Regions from separate parts of the Oceanotoga sp. genome, predicted to be linked through region 2. Evidence: riboswitches for the same ligand, from Rfam matches in the RefSeq annotation. Region 2 holds a riboswitch; each other region holds the start of a gene.

Region 1 (5,532 bases), on a different contig from region 2:
AAGAATCCTTGGGTGGAGAATTAAATCTTGTACTAGATGGAAAATTAAGAAGAGTTATAGATGATAATACCAAAATAAATAAAATAAAGTATAATGGTAATGATTCTATCGAAAGTTTTAGATTAAATGAAAAGGTATCAGAAATAATAACAGAAAACTCAACTGTTTCTAATTTAGATATTTTAAAATCTTTAGATGTAATAAATAAATTATATACACAAGAAGGATTCTTATTTGTTGATACAAAAGTAAATATAGACAAAAATAATGATTTAATATATAATTTTAATGAGAAAAAAGTAGGTAATATAAAAATAACAAAAGATGCTACGGCAAAAACCCAAGATTATATAATAGATGATTTAATAAAATTAAAAAAAGATGAAGTTGTAAATCTAAATAAATTACAAGATACCTATAGAGCATTCACTGGAACAGGTTTTTTCCAAAGTGTTGATATAAACCCTATTTCAATGTCAGAAGATTCTGTTGACTTTGAGATTCATCCACATGAAAGAACAAATGCTGTTAAGATAGCTGGTGGATTAACTTGGTCTATGCCAGATGTAAAAGATTGGTATTATGGATTTGCAGGAACTTTAAGTTTTTATATTCCAAATCCTTTCGGTTATGGTCAAACTTTTGGACTAAACACTGAATTAAATCCTTTGAATAATAAATATAAATTCGGATTAAATTATAATGTATCAAAAATCTTTAAAACAGATATAGATCTTGGATTAAGCACATCATATCTAACAGTACCAAATGGTGAATATGTAGAAACTTTAGGTGCTTCTATAACAAATAATTTATCATTTTCTATTTCACCTTCATTCAAATTTTCAGATTTTTCATATATAACAACCGATTTATCCTATGACTATTATCAAAAATTAAAATCAAATGATATAAAAAGACTTTCTACTGGTATTGGTTACAAATTAAACAGATTAGATAATCCATATAGACCTTATTCGGGAGAATATTTTTCAACAAGAGTTTTTGGAGGATTAAATCTAAATAACACAGATCAATATTATACTGGTAATACTTTAGAAGGTAAATATTTTACAAGTTTCTATAAATTTACTTTTGGAACAAGATTAAAAATCGGATTCTCTAATGATCCTTATTCCTTATTCAATTATTCAGTTGGCGGAATGAATAGTGTAAGAAGATATAGTTTATCTTCTAAACAAGGTAATAATATGTATTTATTTAATACTGAGTTAGCTTATGAACTATTAAAAAATCCAGTACCGATTGATATATATGCTTTTTATGATAATGGAAATACTTCAAATAATTTAAATAATATATTGAATGATAATATTTGGTCTTTTGGAACTGGTTTAAAATTTAACATTCCTTTACTGGGTCAAATCAGATTTGAATATGGTTGGGACAAAAATTTAAAAGGAAAATTTGAATTTGGATTTGGTCAAGTATTTTAAAAAAAAATATATAAATAATAAATAAAGGAAATTAGTGAAAATCTAATACGGTCGCGCCACCGTGATTGAGGACAAAAAATTACATACCACTGATTAAAAAATCGGGAAGGGTAATTTGGAGGATATAACTCATAAGTCGGGATACTTTATTTATAATTTTTAAAAATTCAAGCACTTCGCGCCAAAGTGTTTGGAGTTAGTTTTTACCTTGGCGTAATTATTACGGGAGGTAGCAAAAATGAAAAAAGCATTGAGTATTGTTCTATTGTTATTAGTAGGAATTATAGCTTTATCATCATTTACAATAATAGATGATCTTGGAAGACCTGTAAAAATAGACCAAGATATTAAGAGAATAATTTCTGCTGCACCAGCTGTATCTGATTATTTGAAACATTTAAATGCAGAAGATCTTGTTGTAGGCGTTACTGATTGGGATAATAACATTGAAGCTGAAAAAATAGGAAATATGACACCTTTGAATCTTGAAAAAATAATAAGCTTAAATCCCGATATTGTATTTATATCTGGTGGATTCCAAGAAAAAGAACTTGAAAGATTAGAAAAATATAATATAAAAACTATAGTTATAAACCCATTATCCATAAATGATATAATAAGAGACACAGTTTTAATAGGAACTATAATTGATAAAAAAGAACAAGCAATAAAATTATCAAAAAATTTAAGAGAAAGAATGCTTAATATTTCTAAAGAAACATCTACTTGGTCAGAAAGACCAACTGTTATGTATGCAATGATTTCAAGTCAAAATATTTCATCAATTTGGACAAGTGGAACAGGTTCTTTTATGAATGAATTACTATCAATCGCTGGTAGTTTAAATGTTGCTTCACCATATACTGGAAATAATGGTTGGCTTTCTGTTGGCCCAGAATTTATAGTTTCTAAAAATCCAGATATAATTATTGTTCCTTCTTATTTTATGGGAGATAATTCTGGAATTGAAACTTTAAAATCAGCTTCTCAATTTAAAAATGTAAATGCTGTTAAAAACAACAAAATATTTTCAATTAATAATGATAAAGCTTCACAAGCATCACCTTCATTAATAGAAGCATTAGAATCAATATATGAAATAATAAAGGAGTCAAAATGACTATAAAAAAAATTAAAAACAGGAAGAGGATTATACCTCTCCTGTTTATTCTTTTGATAATAAGTTTTATATCTATAATAATTTTTACTTCTTTGGGAAGTGTAAATATTCCATTAAAAGAAGTAATAAAAACATTATTCCTTAATCAAGAAAATTCTACATATAAATTACTCATTATGGATTTGAGATTACCAAGAATTTTAGGTAGTTTTATAATTGGAGGTATTTTAGCTTTATCTGGAAATATATTACAGTTAATAATTCAAAATCCTCTTGCAGACCCTTATATACTTGGAATATCTTCTGGAGCCTCTTTTGGAGCTGTAATTTATACGGCTTTATCTGGTATATTAGGATTACATTTATTTTTTGGATTAGAAACTTTTTCTTTCATATTTTCTATAATATCTGCAATCATAGTATTTATGTTGGCAAAAGAAGGGAAAAAATTTCCCGTATTATCTTTAATATTAAGTGGTGTAATAGTTAGTTTTTTGTTCAATGCATTTACAACATTAATAACAGTAATGTTTTGGAGAAATTTAATACATGTAAATATATGGCTCATGGGAAGTACAGCTTCTATTACATGGGAAGATATATTTATATTGACTGTAGTATTATTAATACAAACTATCGTAATAATAATTTATAATAAAGAATTAAATGTTTTATCTATGGGTGATGATATGGCAATATATTCTGGTGTAAATCCAGAAAAAATAAAAATGATACTAATTTTAACAAATATATTTGCTGTATCTATAGCTGTTTCAAAATCTGGAATAATAGGGTTTGTTGGATTAATAATACCACATCTTGTAAGAAAAATTAAAGGACCATATTCATTAATTTCTAGTTTAATATCTATATTATCGGGTGGAATTTTTTTAACTATAAGTGATTTTATATCCAGAACAATTTTTGCTCCTTCCGAACTTCCAATAGGAATAATAACTTCTATAATCGGAGCGCCTTTATTTATATATGTTATGAAAAAAAGAGGGAAAAAATTATGATTCAAATAAATAATATAAAATTTAATTATGGAAATGGATTCAATTTAGATATTAAAAATCTTCATATAAAAAACGGAGAAATTGTATCAATAATTGGACCTAATGGGGCTGGAAAATCAACTTTAATAAAATTAATATCTAAAATTCTTCCTTTAAAATATGGAAATATATTTATAGACTCTAAAAATTTAAAATCCTTAAATTTGAAAGAACTTTCAAAATTGATAGCCGTTGTTCCTCAAGAATTTAACACTATTTTTGATTATTCTGTTAAAAGTATTGTGGAAACTTCCAGATTACCTTATTCAAAAAAATTTGATTTTTTTACAGAAAATAAAGAAGATGAAAACATAATATCCAATTCCATGAAAAAAACAGATACTTATAAATTTAAAGAAAAAAGTTTTTCTAATTTATCTGGTGGCGAAAAACAAAGAGTCATGGTAGCAAGAGCTTTTGCTCAAAAATCTAAAATACTCCTTTTAGATGAATTTTCTTCTCATCTCGATCCTGGTCATACACAGTATCTTTTAAATATAATAAAAAATTTAAGTCAAAAAGAAAATTTAACTATATTATCTGTATTTCATGATATAAATCTTGCAAGTCTTTATTCTAATAGAATATTAATAATGAAAGATGGAAAAATAATAAAAGATGGAACACCAAATGAAGTTATAACAAAAAAAATAATAGAAGATATATATAATTTTAAAGCTGAAATCATAATTCATCCTAAATATAAAATACCTCAAGTAATTTTTCAATAAAAAAACCCCCTTTTTATAGGGGGAATTGTTTATTTATCTATTGAATAAAAAGAATCTAAACCTTTAAATTGAGCAACAGAACCCAATTCTTCTTCTATTCTTAATAATTGATTATACTTAGCAATTCTATCTGTTCTTGATAAAGAACCTGTTTTTATAAATCCTGCATTTGTTGCTACACAAAGATCTGCTATGAATGTATCTTCTGATTCTCCAGATCTATGAGAAATTACATTTGTCATATTATATTTTTTAGCTAATTCTATTGCATCAAAAGTTTCTGTTAAAGAACCTATTTGATTCAATTTTATCAATATAGAGTTTGCTGATTTTAAATCTATACCTTTTTGTAATCTTTTAACATTGGTCACAAATAAATCATCACCAACAACCTGAGCTTTAGTTCTAACCTTAGCAGTAAATCCTGTATAAGCATCCCAATCTTCTTGATCAAATGGATCTTCTATAGATTTTATTGGATATTTATCTATTAATCCTTCATAGTAATCTGCAAGTTCTGAAGAAGATAAATCTTTTCCATCAATATGATATGTTTTGTTGTCTGAATTATAAAATTCTGATGCTGCACAGTCTAATGCAATAAATACCTCTTCACCAGGTTTATAACCAGCTTTTTCTACAGCTTTTACTATGAACTGTAAAGCTTCTTCGTTTGAATCAAAGTTAGGAGCAAATCCACCTTCATCTCCAACTGCTGTTTGATGGCCAGCTTCCTGTAATAATTTTTTTAAATTATGAAAAATTTCTGTTCCTGCTCTTAAAGCATCTGAAAATTTGTTAAATCCAGCAGGCATTATCATAAATTCTTGAATATCTAAGTTATTATCTGCATGTTCTCCACCATTAACAATATTCATCAAAGGTACTGGAAGGACTTTAGCATTTGGACCACCTAAATATTTATATAAAGGTATTTCCAAAGAATCAGATGCTGCTCTTGCTACAGCTAATGACACAGCTAAAATAGCATTTGCACCCAATTTCTCTTTATTTTCAGTTCCATCTAAATCTAACATTACTTGGTCTATTAAAGCTTGATCAAAAGCGTTTAAACCTTCTAATTCTTCAGCTATAACATCATTAACATTTGCGACAGCTTTTGAAACTCCTTTACCCATAAATCTTGATTTGTCTCCATCTCTCAA
Region 2 (5,532 bases):
ATCGAGTTATTGTGTAGGCTGGGATCTTGAAGAGCTTTTAAGAAAAGGTTTCAATGGAGTTGAAAATAAAGTTGCTTCTGGCCCTGCAAATCATTTGAGAACTGCTTTAATGCAAATAGTCAATTTTTTATATACAATGCAAGGGGAAGCTGCTGGAGCTGTGGCCTTTTCAAATTTTGATACGCTTTTGGCACCTTTCATATATTATGATTCATTAAAATATGAAGAAGTTTATCAAAGTATGCAGGAATTCATATTCAATATGAATGTGCCTACAAGAGTTGGATTTCAATCACCATTTAGCAATATAACTCTTGATATATTTGTACCAAATACTTATAAAAATAAAAAAGTAATAATAGGTGGTAAAGAGAAAGATAAAACATATGAAGAGTTTCAAACTGAAATGAATATGCTCAATAAAGCATTTATAGAAGTTATGATGAAAGGCGATTATGATGGAAGACCTTTTTCATTTCCTATACCAACATATAATATAACAAAAGACTTTTCATGGGATGATGAAGTTTCAAATATGATAATGGATATGACTATGAAATATGGTACCCCGTATTTTTCAAATTATGTAAATTCAGATATGAGCCCCGAAGATGCGAGAAGTATGTGTTGTAGGTTGAAACTTTCAAATAAAGATGTTAAAGAACATATGGAACAACTTTCTTTTGGCTTCGTGAATGATACAAAAGATGAAGAACAAGCAGATGAAGTTAAAAGAAGGGGTGGATTATTTGCATCTAACCCTCTTACAGGATCTATAGGTGTGGTAACTCTAAATATTCCAAGGTTGATGTTTTTATCAAATGGAGAAGAGAAAAAATTCTTTGAACTTTTAGATGATACTATGAATATTGCTAAAGAATCACTTGAAATAAAAAGGATTAATGTTGAACAATGGACAAAAAGTGGACTTTACCCATATACTAAAGTTTATCTCGATGGAGTTTATAAACTCACTGGTCAGTACTGGGCAAATCATTTTTCTACGATAGGTTTTGTTGGAATGCATGAAGGTTTATTAAATTTTGGTATTGAAGATGGGATATTGAACCCAGAAGGTAAGATTTTTGCACAAAAAATTATGGACTATATGTTAAAAAAACTTGAAGAATATAATAAAGAGACGGGGAATCTTTATAATCTTGAAGCTTCACCAGCAGAAGGTACGAGCTATAGACTTGCAAATCTTGATTTTAAAGAATTTGGTGCAGATATAATACAATCTGGTGATGAAGATACTAATTATTATACAAATTCAGTACACCCTCCTGTGAAATTTTTTGAAGATCCTTTTGACTTATTAGAACATCAGGAAGGTCTTCAAGATAAATGGACTGGTGGAACAGTTTTACATATATTTGTTGGAGAAAAAATAACAGATAGAGATGTTTTAAAAGAATTTATAAAAAAATCATTTGAAAATCATACATTACCTTATATGAGTATAACACCAACATTTTCTATATGTAAAAATCATGGATATATTTCTGGAGAACATTTTGAATGTCCTATATGTGGAGAGAAGTCTGAAGTTTATTCAAGAGTAGTTGGTTATTATAGACCTGTTCAAGCTTGGAATAAAGGTAAACAAAAAGAATATGTTGAAAGAAAGCAGTATACCATATAGTGTTTCAAATATTGGAGGAATTCATATGTATTGTGGATATAGATCTTTTAGTTTTGTAGATTATCCTAAAAAAATATGTTCAGTTCTTTATACTTCAGGATGCAACTTTAGATGTCCATGGTGTCATAATTGGAAAATAGCTTTTGAAAAAGAAAAAAATTATATAGATGAAGAACAACTTCATAAATATTTAAATAAATCTAAAAAGAGAGTAGAAGCCCTCTGTATAAGTGGAGGAGAACCTACTATATATGAACAGTTATATGAAAGTATAAGGGATATAAAAAATAAATTTAATTTTTATATAAAATTAGATACAAATGGTAGTAATCCAAAACTTTTGAGTAAAATTATTAAATCAAAAAATATAGATTATGTTGCTATGGATATAAAATCGAAGCCAAATAAATATAGCGATCTCACAGCTGTAAAAAATTATTGGGAACAGGTATATCAAAGCGTTTGGATGTTGAGAAATTCTGATATTGATTATGAATTTAGAATGACTTATGTTCCAGGATTATCCGATGAAAAAGATATAGAATTTTTTGAAAATTTTCTTTTAAATTCTGAAAAAGGTTATATAACAAATGCAAAATCTACAGAAATTTATAATATTGAAAAAAATGAAACTATAAACACAGATAAGCTAATAATGAGATAAAACTGGTATTAAATACCGTTTTATCTCGTTTTTTTAAAATGTATACTTTATGATAGAATATATTCGTAAAATTAAATAAATTTTTTTAGGTGACGGAAGTCTTAATAGAGAATTTGGTGAAAAGCCAAAACGGTCCGGCCGCTGTGAGCAGATACGAAAGTTCCATAAACCACTGATATTATTCGGGAAGGGGAACGATTAGGTTTGATGCTGTAAGTCAGAAGAACTACCTAAAAATTTATTCTGTGCTTTCTCCGGGATTGGAAAGTAAGAAAAATAATTGTATATTTAAAAATACAATAATTCTTTCTTGCCATTTTTCGGAATGGAGAGAAAGAATTTTTTTTTGGGGAGGATATAGGATGAATAAACGGATTATCAAGGAGTATACATTATCGATTATTGGAGTTTTTTTAACAGCTGTTGGATTAGTATCTTTTTTAATGCCATACAATATAGCAGCAGGAGGTGCAAATGGAATAGCAATAGTTATAAATGGATTTACAAATATTCCAGTAGGGATTTTGATGTATGGTGTTAATATAGTTTTATTTTCAATAGCTTTTATTTTTATTGGAAAAGAGTTTGGGTTCAGAAGCATTTTTTGTACATTTTTATTAAACTTTTTTGTGGATTTTTTAGATAGAATCGTTCCATTTCCAAAATATAATGGTGATGATATGTTTTTAGCAGTTTTTTTTGGAGTTATAATATCAGCCATTGGAATGGGAATAGCATTTTCTGTTAATTCTTCGACTGGTGGAACTGATATACTTGCAAGAATAATGAATAAATATACAGGATTGCCACTTGGAATATCACTTTTATTATTAGACTTAATAACAGGTATTGCTGCTGGTACTGTATATGATTTGAGAGTTGGAATGTATTCAATAGTTTCTGTAGTATTTAACGGACTTACTGTAGATTTTGTTATGAAGAGCATGAATACAAGTAATATATTGACAATAATTTCTGAAAATACAGATGAAATAATAAATTATATATTAAATAATCTTGATAGAGGAGCATCTATAATAAAGGCTCAAGGTGCTTATACCAATCAAGAAAAAAATTTTATATATGTTGCAGTTAATAAAAAACAAAGGGGTGATATAGTTAGAAAAATTCAAAAAATAGATCCAAAAGCATTTATAATAATACAAGAAACTCTTGATGTAATAGGTTATGGATTTAAAAATTTTCATAACTTTATATAAAAATAAGGAGGTAAATGATGAAAATTCATGAATTTACAGGAAAGAAACTTTTGAGGGAATATGGTATAAATATCCCACAATCTCAATTAATAATAGATAAAATTCCCGAAAAAAGATTGATACCCAGTGTTGCAAAATCTCAAGTTTTAGTTGGTGGAAGGATGAAAGCTGGTGGTGTATTATTTATAAAAAAAGAAGATGAATATACAAATACTATAAATGAACTTCAAAATAAAGAAATAAAAGGAGAACTTCCTTATGGAATACTCGTTGAAGAACTTATAAATATAAAAAAAGAATATTATATATCTATTTTAATAGACAGAGAAGATAGAGATATAAAATGGGTATTTTCTTATGATGGTGGTATAGAAATAGAGAGTTCAGAAAATATAATAAAAGGTACTTATAATGAAGTATTTCTTAAAGCACCGAGAAAAATAAAAGAAATAATGCCTAATTTATATAATCTCTTTATAGAGAAAGATTTAACATTATTAGAAATAAACCCGATAGTTGAAACACAAGATGATGAAATTTATGCACTCGATTGTGTTATGCATGTTGATGATAATGCAATATATAGACAGAAATGGTCTCAAAGATTTCTTGAAAAAACAGATTATAATTTTCACTATGTAGAATTAGAAGGAGATATAGGGGTTATAGGATGTGGTGCTGGAATAGTAATGGCTACTATGGATACTGTTAGCAATTATGGATTAAAACCAGCCAATTTTTTAGATATAGGTGGTGGAGCAGATAAAGAAACTACATTAAAGGCTTTAAATCTTTTAAAAGATAAAGGAATAAAAAATATAGTTATGAATATATTTGGTGGAATAACTCAATGCGATATAATAGCTCAATCTATAGTAGAATTTGAGAAAAAAAACGAAGATATAAAACTTTTTATAAGGCTTACAGGTACTAATGAAGAAAAAGGAAATGAAATACTCTCTGAGAATAATTTGAAAAATTATGAAGATATGGATACTATGATAAAGGCTTTAAAAGGATATTTAAGGGAGTTGGAAATATGATAAATGGAAAAGAAAGAGTATGTGTTCAAGGAATAACGGGAAAATATGGACAATTTCATACAAAAAAAATGAAAGAATATGGAACTAATATAGTATGTGGTGTTTCAAAAAATGATCTCATAGATGAAGTGTATGACATTCCTGTATTAAAAACTATGAAAGAAGCTGTTGAAAAATATAATGCTGATACATCAATAATTTTTATTCCAGCTAAAAATGTAAAATCAGCTGTTTTAGAAGCTATAGAAAGTGGTATAAAAAAGATAATAATAATAACTGAACATGTACCAGTTCATGATATGCTTATAATAAAGTCTAAAGCAGATGAAAATAAAGTTTTAATAATAGGACCGAATTGTCCAGGTATAATACTTCCAGAAAGATCTAAAATAGGTATAATGCCAGAAAAAGCTTTTAAAAAGGGAGATATAGCTATAATATCAAAAAGTGGTACTTTGATGTATGAAATTGCAGATTATCTTTCAAATAATTCAACAGGTATAAGCATAGGGATTGGATTAGGTGGAGATATGATAATAGGAACTGGATTGAAAGAAGCTTTTGATTATATAATAGAAAATAAAATAAAAAAGGTTATAATAATAGGTGAAGTTGGTGGTAGTGAAGAAATAAAAGGAATAAGATATGCTTTAGAAAATAATTATGATGGCAAAATAAAAGCGTTTTTTGCTGGTCGAACAGCACCGAAAGGAAAAACTATGGGACATGCTGGAGCTATAATTGAAGGATATGAAGGAAGTATAGAATATAAAGAAAAAGTATTGAGTGATTTAAATATAAAGGTTTGCAAGAGTATCAAAGATTTAATATCGTAAAACATAATCCTCAAGTAGATTTAATTAACTTTATCTACTTGAGGATATTTTAAATCTGAATATATTACTTATTAAAATGGAAAAAATGGATAAAACTATTAATGAAACACCGACATTTGAAATG
Region 3 (5,532 bases), on a different contig from region 2:
CTCTTGCTATATTGCTGTCTTTAAACTTATTGAATATAAATTTTATATCTTCTAATGTCATAGAAGCACTGTTAAATATATTTACATGATCAACTAAATCTAATACTTCATTGGATACTGTAGAACCAGCATATAACAAAACATCTGATTTTTTTATTAAATTAAATCCTTTCACAGTTAAAAAATCTACACTTCCAGGACCAGCACCAATAAAATTAATCATTTTTTTCACCTCTTATACAGTAAAATACATGTTCGCCTTTAAAGGCAGATTTTTCACCTAATTTGTTATTCGAAAATTTTGTATACATATCATACTCAAAGTTAAAATTTTCTATAGAAAGTATCATATTTAAACTTTCTAAAGTAGTTACAGAAGAAATTAATAGACTATTCTTTTTCATTTTAGATGTTATTTTATTTAAAGCTTCTAAATTTATTCCTCCACCTAAATGAACTATGTCTGGAGATTCGTATTCATCTAAGATATCTATAAAATCTTTATTTATTGCTTCTATTTCAGGATTAAGGTTTGTATTCAATTTTAAACTTTCAAATCTATCATAATCTTTTTCAAATGCATATATTAAACAATCTCTATTAAAAAAAGAAGAAATGAATAAAGATGTTGCTCCGCTACCAGCTCCTAAATCCCAAATTACATCATGTTTTTGTTTTCTATTTAAAGTATTCAATAAAATAAATCTACTCCATTCTCTTGAAACTGGAATATTTTTAGTTGAAAGATCTGAATTTTTAGGAAATAAATTTATAAAATCATTTTCTTGAGGTATTAGAAGAAGAATCCAACGTCCTTTTTTGAAATCTATAGGCGTATTTGATTTAAACTCAAATATTTCTTCATTTTTTGTACCGAGTTCAAATCCAGCTACTATGTCTACTTTTATATTTTTTAATATATTAAATAAAGAATCATAATCTTTTTTATTTTTTACAAAATATGCAATTTGATGATTATCATTCAATGTTTTAAGGACATCATTATAAGTTTTTCGAAGATTATGTGAATTATGACCACTTATATAGCGAACACTATTCATAGGATATTTAGCCTTTTGGCATAAATAATTTATTGAAGATGGTGAAATTAAAACTTCATATTCATTTTTTGAAAGTTTATCCATAATTCTTTTTGAATATGAAAACATTAAAGGGTTTCCAGAAACCATTAAAACAGAAGTTTTAAATGTTTTCATCTGAGATATTAAGTCAATTACATTTTCATCTTTTAATGAACTATATATATCCATTACATGATATTTTGCATTTGGATTTAATTCCTTAGACATACCCAAAGAAAAATTAAAACCAGCAAAAAAATCGGCTTTTTTTATTATTTCGAGTTGTTTTTGAGTTAAATTTTCAATTTTATTGATCTGTGTTCCTAAAATATAAATAATTTTGCTCATCTCCTCTATGTGAAATTATCTGAGTTTTATCACATAAAGAAATAACAAATTCGGCATTGAATTTATTACTTAATTTATGGGATATATATTCAGACACAAATATAAAAAATTTTTTGATATTTATATCATTATTCTTTAAAATATCCAAAAAATTATAAATAGTTTTTAAATTAAGTATTTTGTCAATGACCTCTTTGTCATATTTTTCAGTAAACAAAATATATAAAAGGGCTAATAATTCATTTTTTGAATCTGTATACCTACTGTCTGTATTAAGATTTAAACCGGCAAGTTTTATTAATTTTTGAAAACTACCAAGTATATGTATTTTTTTAATACCCATTTCCAATGATTTTTCTATAGAATAACCGATATGATTTCCACATAATATATAATCCTCTTTAAAAAAAGAATATTTTTTATATATTGAAAGCCCTTTTCCACCTAATAATAAAGTAATTGTATCGAATTGTTTTGAAACAATGCTAATATGAGGGATCAAAGATTCTTTCCATGCGTTTTCATTCATAGGTTCAACAATTCCAGTAGTTCCTAAAATGGATATTCCATCAATTATGCCAAGATTTTCGTTTAAGGTTTTTTTTGCGAGAATCTCACCATTTTTTACATTTACTATAACTCTGCCATTCTTAATATTCTCTTCATTTAAAACTTTTTTCATCATCTCACGAGGAATTGGATTAATAGCAAATTCTCCTTTGCTTATATCGAGTCCATCTTTGGTGATCTTTCCTACTCCTTCATAAGAATCAAAAATTATATTATTTAAATTTTCATATTTAAAGGAACAATAAATCAAACATTGATTTGTTATATCGGCATCATCACCGGCATCTTTCTTTACAAAAGCATATTTTAAACCTGAAATAATTTCATATTTATATATTGGAATATTTATTAATTCTCCATTAGGTAATTCTATATTTACATTGTCTGGTTTTATATTATACTTATTAAAAAGAACAGAGGCTTTTAAAGCCGCAGTGGCTGCAGTGCCAGTTGTGAAACCACGTTTTAATTTTTTACCATTTACATTTACATACCATTCCATTTTATAAAGACCTTATTAAAGCATTAAAAATGGCTACAGCTATTGTAGAACCACCCATATTTCCTGGTAATGTAATAAAACTGTGTTGTGATTTCATTAAAGCTTCTTTGCTTTCTGCCGCTCCTACAAAGCCTACTGGAACTCCAATAATAAAAAGTTTCTTTTTGGATTCAAGCAACTTAAAAAGTGCAGTAGGTGCATTTCCAACAATAAAAATACCATCTTCCATTTCAAGTGCTTTCTCCATAGATAAATAGGCTCTCGATATGCCAGTTAATTTAGATTTCTTCGATATAGCTTCATCGCTAATAAAACAGTCTATATTTAAATTTTTTACAAAATTCTTTGATAAACCGCTTTTTATCATATTTACATCTGTGTAAATTTTCTTATTTTGAATTTTTCTTTTAAAAAAATCAAAATAATCTTCAGAAAAATAAAGCTTGTTCCACATATCAAGATTTCCTGTGGTGTGAATGACCCTTTTTATTACATTTGATTTTATAGGGTCTACATCGTTTAGTTTTTCTCCTAAAGCTTCTGTAATTATTTCAAAGCTTCTTTTTTCGATATTTTTAGGATTTACAATATAGTTATGCATTTGTATACCAACTCCCATAACAAAAATCCTTGCTTTTCACACCAAGAAAAAGCAAAGTTACGAACTTAAAAGGTAGGTCTCCCGACTTACAGATCATTTTACTAATCAAGCCTTCCCAGTTAAAAACCAGTGGCATTTATGATTTTCATCCCTGCATACGGTGGCTGGGCCGCTTAGGATTTTCACCTAATTCCCTGTTATACACCTTAAAAGTTTATATATTAAATTTTACCTATTTATCTATACCTTTTCTGGATAAAACACCTTTTGAATAATAATGTTTTATCTCTTTCATTTCAGTTACAAGATCGGCTCTTTCTATTATTTTTTCATCAGCCCATCTTCCAGTCAAAATTATTTCTGTTTTTCCATTACTATTTATAGCATCTAAAACTTCTTCGGCTGTTAAAAGATTAAATTTAATAGCGATATTTATTTCATCCATGACTATTAAATCATATTTTTGAGAAATAATTTTTTCTTTTACATCGGCAAGTGCTTTTTTTGCAGCATTTATATCTTTTGTTTCTGGAGATCTTCTTATAAAAAATCCTTCTCCATACTGTACAATATCAATATTATCAAAATAATTAGAAATTGACAACTCTGATGAGTCCCTATTTTTTACAAATTGAGCTACAAAAACTTCTTTATTCGATAAAATGCTTCTCAATACAACACCAAAAGCAGCTGTAGTCTTTCCTTTTCCATTGCCGGTATAAACATGAATCATTCCATTTTTCATAATTATACCCCCAATATATTAATAATTTAAGCTATAAAATAATACCAAAAAGTTAATAATTTGTCAAAGGGGAAAAATATTTTTTGATATAATTAATTTATGTAAAAAAATGAATTTATTTTTTAACATAAGCTTGACTTATACAAATATATATGGTAGAATTAAGTAGGAAAAACTACAATAGGAAGTGATTTATATGGAATTATCAGAGAGTCTTGAAAATTATTTGCTTGCTATATATGAAGCACAACTTGAAAACAACATTGCAAGAGTTAAAGACATTACAGAATTGATGTCTGTAAAACATACTTCTGCCATAGACGCAATAAAAAAATTAAAAAGTATTTCTTTTGTTACTTATGAAAAAAGAGGTTATGTAAAATTAACTCAACCCGGAATAATAGAAGCTCAAAAAATATATAAAAACAGAATGACTATAAGAAGTTTCTTGATGAATGTTTTGGACATATCCCCTTTTGAAGCAGAAGAATTATCATGTAAAATGGAACATATAAAGTCTGAAAAGCTCATTCAATCTATGGATATTCTAAGAAATTTTATAGAAAGCAATACAGAAATAAAAAATAAATATAAGCAGTATATTACTAATTATAAAGATAAATCAAGCACTTTTGAAAAAACTTTAAAAGATTTAAAAGTTGGAGAAAAAGCAAAAGTTCTTGAAGTTAGAGGTAATGAGGCAATAAAAAGACGATTAATGGTAATGGGAATAACCTCTGGAATAGACGTAGAATTATTGAGAAAAGCCCCCTTAGGAGATCCGATTGAAGTACTTATAAGAGGCTATAATGTTGCAATAAGAAAAACCGAAGCTGAAAATATTATTTTAGAAAAATAGACTGAAAAGTCTATTTTTTTTATTGACAAAGTAAATTAAAGGTGGTAAAATAATGTAGAACTAACTACAAAAGGAAGATTAAATTGATGACTGAAAATCTTGAACATTATTTAATAGCTATATACAAGCTATATTTACAAAATAAAATAATACAAGTTAGAGACATAACTAATGAAGCGGAAGTGAAACATTCTTCCGTTATAAGTGCCTTGAAAAGACTTGAATCGTATGACTATATAGAGTATATAAAACATAGTCATATAAATTTAACTCAAAAAGGCATAATTAAAGCTTCAAAATTGTATAAAAGAAAATATATAATGAATAAATTTTTGTTGGATTTTTTAAATTTTAGTGAAAAAGAGGCGGATGAAGTTTCTTGTAAAATAGAGCATATAAACTCAAAAAATTTTTTAAATTCTATAGAATTATTAGAATCTTTTTTTGAAGAAAATGAAAATTATAAAATCGAGTTTCAAAAGCATTTGAAATCTATCAATTTAAAGGAGGAATAAAATGCCTTTAGTATTTGCAAATATTGGAAATTTTATAGTTGAAAAAATAAGTTCAGGTCTTATGATGAAAAGAAGACTTGCAAAAATGGGAATAATAGAAGGAAAAAATATAGAAGTTTTGAGTGGGAATTTTGGAGGCCCTATAATTATATTGGTGGATGGAAGTAGATATGGAATAGGTCAAAATATGGCTAAAAGGATTTTTGTTAAAAACATATAAAATATTATTTTTTTATTTTTTTAAAATTAGGGAGGACTAACAATGTTTCTTGATGAATGTGAAGTAGGATATTCAGGCAAAATAAAAAAG
Region 4 (5,532 bases), on a different contig from region 2:
ATGCATTTTTTGTTTAATATCTCCAGTACCCAGATTCACGAGGGATATACGCAGATTCAAAGATTCATGGGATATAATGGATGTTTAATTTTTTAGTGTATTCACTTTTATTTATTTTGGCATTTACTTCAAAAACTTCTTTAAACATTTTTTCTGTCAAAACTTCTTCTGGAGTTCCCATATTATAAATTTTCCCATCTTTCATTATTATTAAGTAATTACAATAATATGCTGCTAAATTCATATCATGTATTGCTGAAAATGTTGTTTTATTTAATGATTTTAATATATTCATTATTTGAATTTGATATTTTATATCGAGATGATTTGTTGGTTCATCGAGTATTATGAACTCACTTTGTTGAACTATAGCTCTTGCTATGAAAACTCTTTGTTTTTCACCACCAGATAAGCTGAAGAAACTTCTTTCTTCATAGCCTTTTAAACCAACTATCTCTAATGCTTCATCTACAATTTTTTCATCTTCTTTTTTATTACTTTCAAATAATTTTTTATGAGAGTATCTTCCCATGAGGACTATATCTTTTATTGAAAAGTCAAAATCAATTATATCATTTTGAGCGACTACTGAGACAATTCTTGCGAATTTTTTTGAGGGTAAATTTTTTATATTTTTTTCTTCTATATATATTTTTCCATTGCTTGGAGTTAGTACTTTGTAAATATTTTTTAAAAGTGTTGATTTTCCACATCCATTTGGTCCGATTAGTCCTACAAAACTCTTTTCTTTTATTTTTAAGTTTATATTTTCTATTATTTTTTTATTGTTTATATTATAATTTAAGTTTTCTATTTTTAATTTAATCATTTTTTGCCTCCAAATGAATAGGAGTTTTTTCTTAATAGATATAAAAAGAAAGGAGCACCCAAAAATGAAGTTATAACTCCTATAGGTATTTCTTCGGGAGTGAATGCAGTTCTTGCGAAGGTATCTGCCCATATTAAAAATAATCCTCCACTTAGAATAGAAAAGGGTATTAATTTTTTGTGAGTAGATCCTACAGCTTGTCTTGAAATATGCGGTATTATCAATCCTATGAATCCAATGATTCCTGTTAAAGATACTATAAATCCAGTTAATAATGTGCTTATTATTATTATTATTTTTCTTATTAATTCAGTGTTTATTCCAAGAGTTTTTGATGTATCTTCTCCTATAAGTATTCCATCGAGTTCTTTATTGAATATATACATTATTGTTGTAGATATTATCAAGAGTAAAAAAGGTAATAAAATATTATTCCATTTAGCTCCTCCAACACTTCCAACCATCCAGAACATTGCAGATCTTAATTTTGAAGAATCTTTTGCCGTATATACCATAAAAGTTGTCAATGATGAGAACATGGCTGATACTGCAACTCCTGTTAAAACGAGTTTGCTCGATGAATATCCAGAACCAGAATGAGCTATTTTGAAAACTATTAGTGAAGATAAAATAGCCCCTAAAAAAGCCCCTATTGAGGGGCCTAAATAACCTAAAAAACCAAATATTCCGAGTATTATGGAAGCAACTGCTCCTGCAGAAGCTCCTGAAGATATTCCCAGAATATAAGGATTGGCTAAAGAGTTTCTCGTTAATGCCTGCATTAAAACGCCAACAAATGAAAGAGTTGCTCCCGTTATAAAAGCCATTAAAATTCTTGGGAGTCTTAGATTCCAAACTATTGTTTCTATAGATTTTGCCCATTGTATTTGAAATATTTCTTTGTTAAAAGTATTATTTATTATTATTTTCCAAACATCTAAAGGATTTATTTTTACTGGACCTATAGTTATTGTTATGATTATTGATAGTATGATTATTAAAATTAATGCCATTATGGAAAATAAAAAAGTGCTATTTTTTATTTTCATTTTTTGAAAATCTCTGGATAGAAGCCTTTTGTCATAGTTGTTATAGCATTAATATTTCTTATTCCAGGAGATAAATCGGCTAAACCTATTTTTACAAATTTATTGTTTTTTACTGCATCTAAATCTTTTGTTGCGGGATTTTCTTTTAGGAATTGTACTTTTTGTTCATAAGTTGTACTTCCATAGTCTACTATTAATACTATATCTGGATTTGATTGAGCTACTTTTTCCCAAGATACATTTGCATATGCTTTTTGTATATTACCAAATATATTTATACCTCCGGCTTCTTGTATTAAAGAACCACCAAGACCAGAACACACTACAAAGGCTGAATCTTTTCCAGAGTCATATGCCAATACTTTTACTTTTTTTACATTTGATGGAACTTTTTTTCTTACATCATTTATTTCATTTTGCATACTTTTTACGAGTTTTTGAGCTCTATCTTCTATATCAAATATTTTTCCTATTGTTATAAAGTCTTCGTATACTGTTTCTAATGTTGCATCTGGTTCTACTGATTTTATTATTAATGGTTTTATATCCATTTGAATGAGTGTTTCCACTGATCCTACATTTTTATCTGTTAAAGCTGAATGCCATCCAGTAACAAAATCTGGATTTACAGATAAGAATATTTCTTTTGAAGGGTATCTATCAGAAAGTATTGGTATTTTGTCATAGGCTGTTTTTAATTCTGGTAATATTTCATTGTCTGCCCATGCAGTTCCAGCCATTTTTTCTTCAAGATTTAAAGCAAGAAACATTTCTGTTGTGAAATGTGAAAGAGTTACAGCACGTTCTGGAGATTTTGTATAAGTTATTTCATAATCTTTTCCTTGATGAGTAAAATTGACTGTAACTGGTTCATAAGCTAATACTAAAATTGAAAATAATAAACAAAAAATTAGACTTAAAGTTTTTTTCATATAACACCTCTCATAATATTTTTAGCATAAAAATAAAAAAACACCTTCAAGAAGAGGTGTAGGGACATTAAATAATCTTATTAAATTAATAATGTCACTCATACCATCCTCGTGATATAAGTAATATTGTTTATTTTTGGCTGGTAATCTGACTTAGGCTTTATGCCATTACAGTAGCGGGACTGTGTCGGATTTTCACCGAGCTTCCCCATTTGAAAAACAAATAGTTTTACCAAAAATAAGTGTTTATTAACTTTTATGCATAGATTATTATATCAAATTTATAGTTAATAAGAAATGTGTTTATTATTAATATTAAAATAATCGGAGAGATAACTCTCCGATTATTGTATATTGCCATCTTTTATATGAAGATCTAATTGATTGAAAGGAATTTCTATATTATTTTCATCAAATTTTGTTTTTATAATTTTTGCTATTTCTGTTGTTGAGGTTATGTAGTTTTCTCTTTCTGCCCAATATCTTATTATGAAGTCTATTGATGAAGAACCATAACCAGTGAATAATATCATAGGTTTATGAGAATCATCTGAATATAATTTTTCATAAGAGTTTACAGATTCTTCGAGTATTTTCATGGCTTTGTTTAAATCTGTATCATAAGCTACTCCAACAGATATTTCATTTCTTCTTATGTTTTCAGGCCAGAAATGTGTAACTGTTGATGACCAAACGGATTTACTTGGTATATTTATTAATTTTCCATCCCATGTTTTTAATATGACATGATTTAATTTTATTTCTGATATAGAACCTGAGTTTCCGTTTATTTCGACTGCTTCACCTTCGATTATTAGTTTGTTTACCATTATTAATATTCCACATATTAAGTTTTCAAAAGGTTCTTTTATAGCAAAACCTATTATTATACTTGATGCACCCAATCCAGCCAATACAGGTGCAAGATTTTTAAATAAAACTGAGACTATTATAAAGATTGCAAGTGTATATAATCCTATATCTAAAAGTGTTTTCATGGTTTTTTTGTACTGAAGATTTATTTTTGAGTTTTTTTCAGATAGTTTCAGCATAGTTTTATATATTATTCCAGAAAGCATTTTTGCCACTATAAATATTATAAAACTTATGCCAATTCTTACAATCCAGCTTATTATTGCTGCGGTTGTTTCATTCATATTAATCCCCTCCTAATAATATATGTTTTTTTATTCATATATATTATATAATAATTTGGGAGATTTTTTAATTTAAATAAAATTTATTTGTACCTTTTTTTAATTTGTGAGGTTTATTTTTAATTTTTATTTCAATTTCTCTTTCGGAATTTATAATTATTGTATTTTCTGTTATGTTTATATTTAATATATTATTTTGCCAATTAATTTTGTAATTTAGGCTTTTCCATTTTTTTGGTATCCATGGATTAAAATTTGGAATATTATTTTTATCTATTGAAAATCCTCCAAATCCATAAACTATACTTTGCCATGAACCGCCAGTAGAAGCCGCATGTAATCCAAGTGCTGTATTTTTTTGATTATCTTGTATATCTGTCATTATGGTTTTTATAAAATAATTATAGGCATTATGTGTATCTCCAATTTTTAAACCCATTATTGAATACATAGATGGACTTAAAGAAGATTTATGCATTGTTCTTTTTTCATAATATTCATAGTTTTTTCTTTTTATTTCTTCTTCGAATTCTTCACCTAAAATTAATAATAACATTATTACATCTGGTTGTTTTATTAATTGTGTTTGATTTAGTTTGTCTAATTCTATGTTTTCTGGCCATAAAGGCATTTCATTTTCATCATATTTTTTTATTTTATAATCTTTTAAATTGAAGTAGCCTTCAAATTGCTCTATTATATCGTTTTTTGAAGATAAAAATATTTTTTTATAAATATTTTTCCAGTTTTTTATGTTTTTTTCTGATATGTTTGTCTTTTTTATCAAATCTTCGTATTTTTTAGGGGATTCTATTTTATATTTTTCTATTATTTCACAACATTTTTTTATATTCCATTTTGCGAGGTAATTTGTATAGAAATTATTGTCTACGTGTTCATGGAATTCGTCAGGACCTATTACTTTTTTTATTTCATAATAATCTTTATCCTCATTGTGAGTTAATCGAGATTCCCAGAATTTTGTGGTTTCAATAAATATTTCATATCCATAATTTTCCATAAACTCTTTATCATTTGTTGCTTTGAAATATTGCCAATATGCAAGAGCTATATCTGAACTTATATGAAATTCTTCATCTCCAGTCCATATTCTTACGGGATTACCGAGATAGTCTATTCCCCATTTTGGAGTTTCTTCAAGGCCTATATCTGCTGATTCCCATGGGAATTGTGCACCATTATAACCATTATTTTTTGCATTTTCTTTTGCACCTTTTAAAGTGTTGAATCTATAGAGTAATAGAGATCTTGCAATTTCTGGATAAGTATATGTAAAAAATGGTAACATAAATATTTCTGTATCCCAAAATATATGGCCTTTATATCCTTCGCCATGTAATCCTTTTGCACCTATACTGACTGTTGGATCTTTTTGATATGCACATGATATCAGATGGAATAGATTAAATCTTAAACCAGTTTGTGCTTTATCATCACCATCAATTGTTATATCTATTTTTTTCCATATTTTTTGCATTTCTTTTATATGTTTTTTGAATTCTTCTTCAAAGCTTGAATTTTTATATAATTTTATATCATTTAAT

Evidence for each region. Region 2 has a riboswitch for cobalamin ahead of PWP28_RS02855 (YitT family protein). Riboswitches for the same ligand answer to the same signal wherever they lie in the genome.
Region 1: linked by a shared signal. The riboswitch ahead of PWP28_RS06380 (ABC transporter substrate-binding protein) and the one ahead of PWP28_RS02855 (YitT family protein) in region 2 are both predicted to bind cobalamin.
Region 3: linked by a shared signal. The riboswitch ahead of PWP28_RS09095 (precorrin-8X methylmutase) and the one ahead of PWP28_RS02855 (YitT family protein) in region 2 are both predicted to bind cobalamin.
Region 4: linked by a shared signal. The riboswitch ahead of PWP28_RS03965 (ABC transporter substrate-binding protein) and the one ahead of PWP28_RS02855 (YitT family protein) in region 2 are both predicted to bind cobalamin.

What each region holds. Positions count from the first base shown of each region.
Region 1 is NZ_JASUSU010000016.1:11,870-17,401, reverse strand. Features, by position in the region: gene PWP28_RS06385 (hypothetical protein) at 1-1,457, shown strand, start outside; cobalamin riboswitch at 1,481-1,604, shown strand; gene PWP28_RS06380 (ABC transporter substrate-binding protein) at 1,696-2,577, shown strand; gene PWP28_RS06375 (iron ABC transporter permease) at 2,574-3,596, shown strand; gene PWP28_RS06370 (ABC transporter ATP-binding protein) at 3,593-4,366, shown strand; gene eno (phosphopyruvate hydratase) at 4,396-5,532, opposite strand, start outside.
Region 2 is NZ_JASUSU010000006.1:32,116-37,647, forward strand. Features, by position in the region: gene PWP28_RS02845 (ribonucleoside triphosphate reductase) at 1-1,645, shown strand, start outside; gene PWP28_RS02850 (anaerobic ribonucleoside-triphosphate reductase activating protein) at 1,671-2,309, shown strand; cobalamin riboswitch at 2,380-2,558, shown strand; gene PWP28_RS02855 (YitT family protein) at 2,672-3,529, shown strand; gene PWP28_RS02860 (succinate--CoA ligase subunit beta) at 3,547-4,572, shown strand; gene PWP28_RS02865 (CoA-binding protein) at 4,569-5,408, shown strand; gene PWP28_RS02870 (MFS transporter) at 5,439-5,532, opposite strand, start outside.
Region 3 is NZ_JASUSU010000029.1:5,148-10,679, forward strand. Features, by position in the region: gene PWP28_RS09080 (cobalt-precorrin-4/precorrin-4 C(11)-methyltransferase) at 1-223, opposite strand, end outside; gene PWP28_RS09085 (SAM-dependent methyltransferase) at 216-1,430, opposite strand; gene cbiD (cobalt-precorrin-5B (C(1))-methyltransferase CbiD) at 1,390-2,502, opposite strand; gene PWP28_RS09095 (precorrin-8X methylmutase) at 2,504-3,103, opposite strand; cobalamin riboswitch at 3,157-3,327, opposite strand; gene PWP28_RS09100 (cob(I)yrinic acid a,c-diamide adenosyltransferase) at 3,336-3,848, opposite strand; gene PWP28_RS09105 (DtxR family transcriptional regulator) at 4,045-4,707, shown strand; gene PWP28_RS09110 (metal-dependent transcriptional regulator) at 4,794-5,222, shown strand; gene PWP28_RS09115 (FeoA family protein) at 5,224-5,442, shown strand; gene PWP28_RS09120 (ferrous iron transport protein A) at 5,485-5,532, shown strand, end outside.
Region 4 is NZ_JASUSU010000009.1:15,048-20,579, reverse strand. Features, by position in the region: gene PWP28_RS03975 (ABC transporter ATP-binding protein) at 65-829, opposite strand; gene PWP28_RS03970 (iron ABC transporter permease) at 826-1,878, opposite strand; gene PWP28_RS03965 (ABC transporter substrate-binding protein) at 1,875-2,810, opposite strand; cobalamin riboswitch at 2,931-3,062, opposite strand; gene PWP28_RS03960 (mechanosensitive ion channel family protein) at 3,155-3,967, opposite strand; gene PWP28_RS03955 (glycosyl hydrolase family 65 protein) at 4,035-5,532, opposite strand, start outside.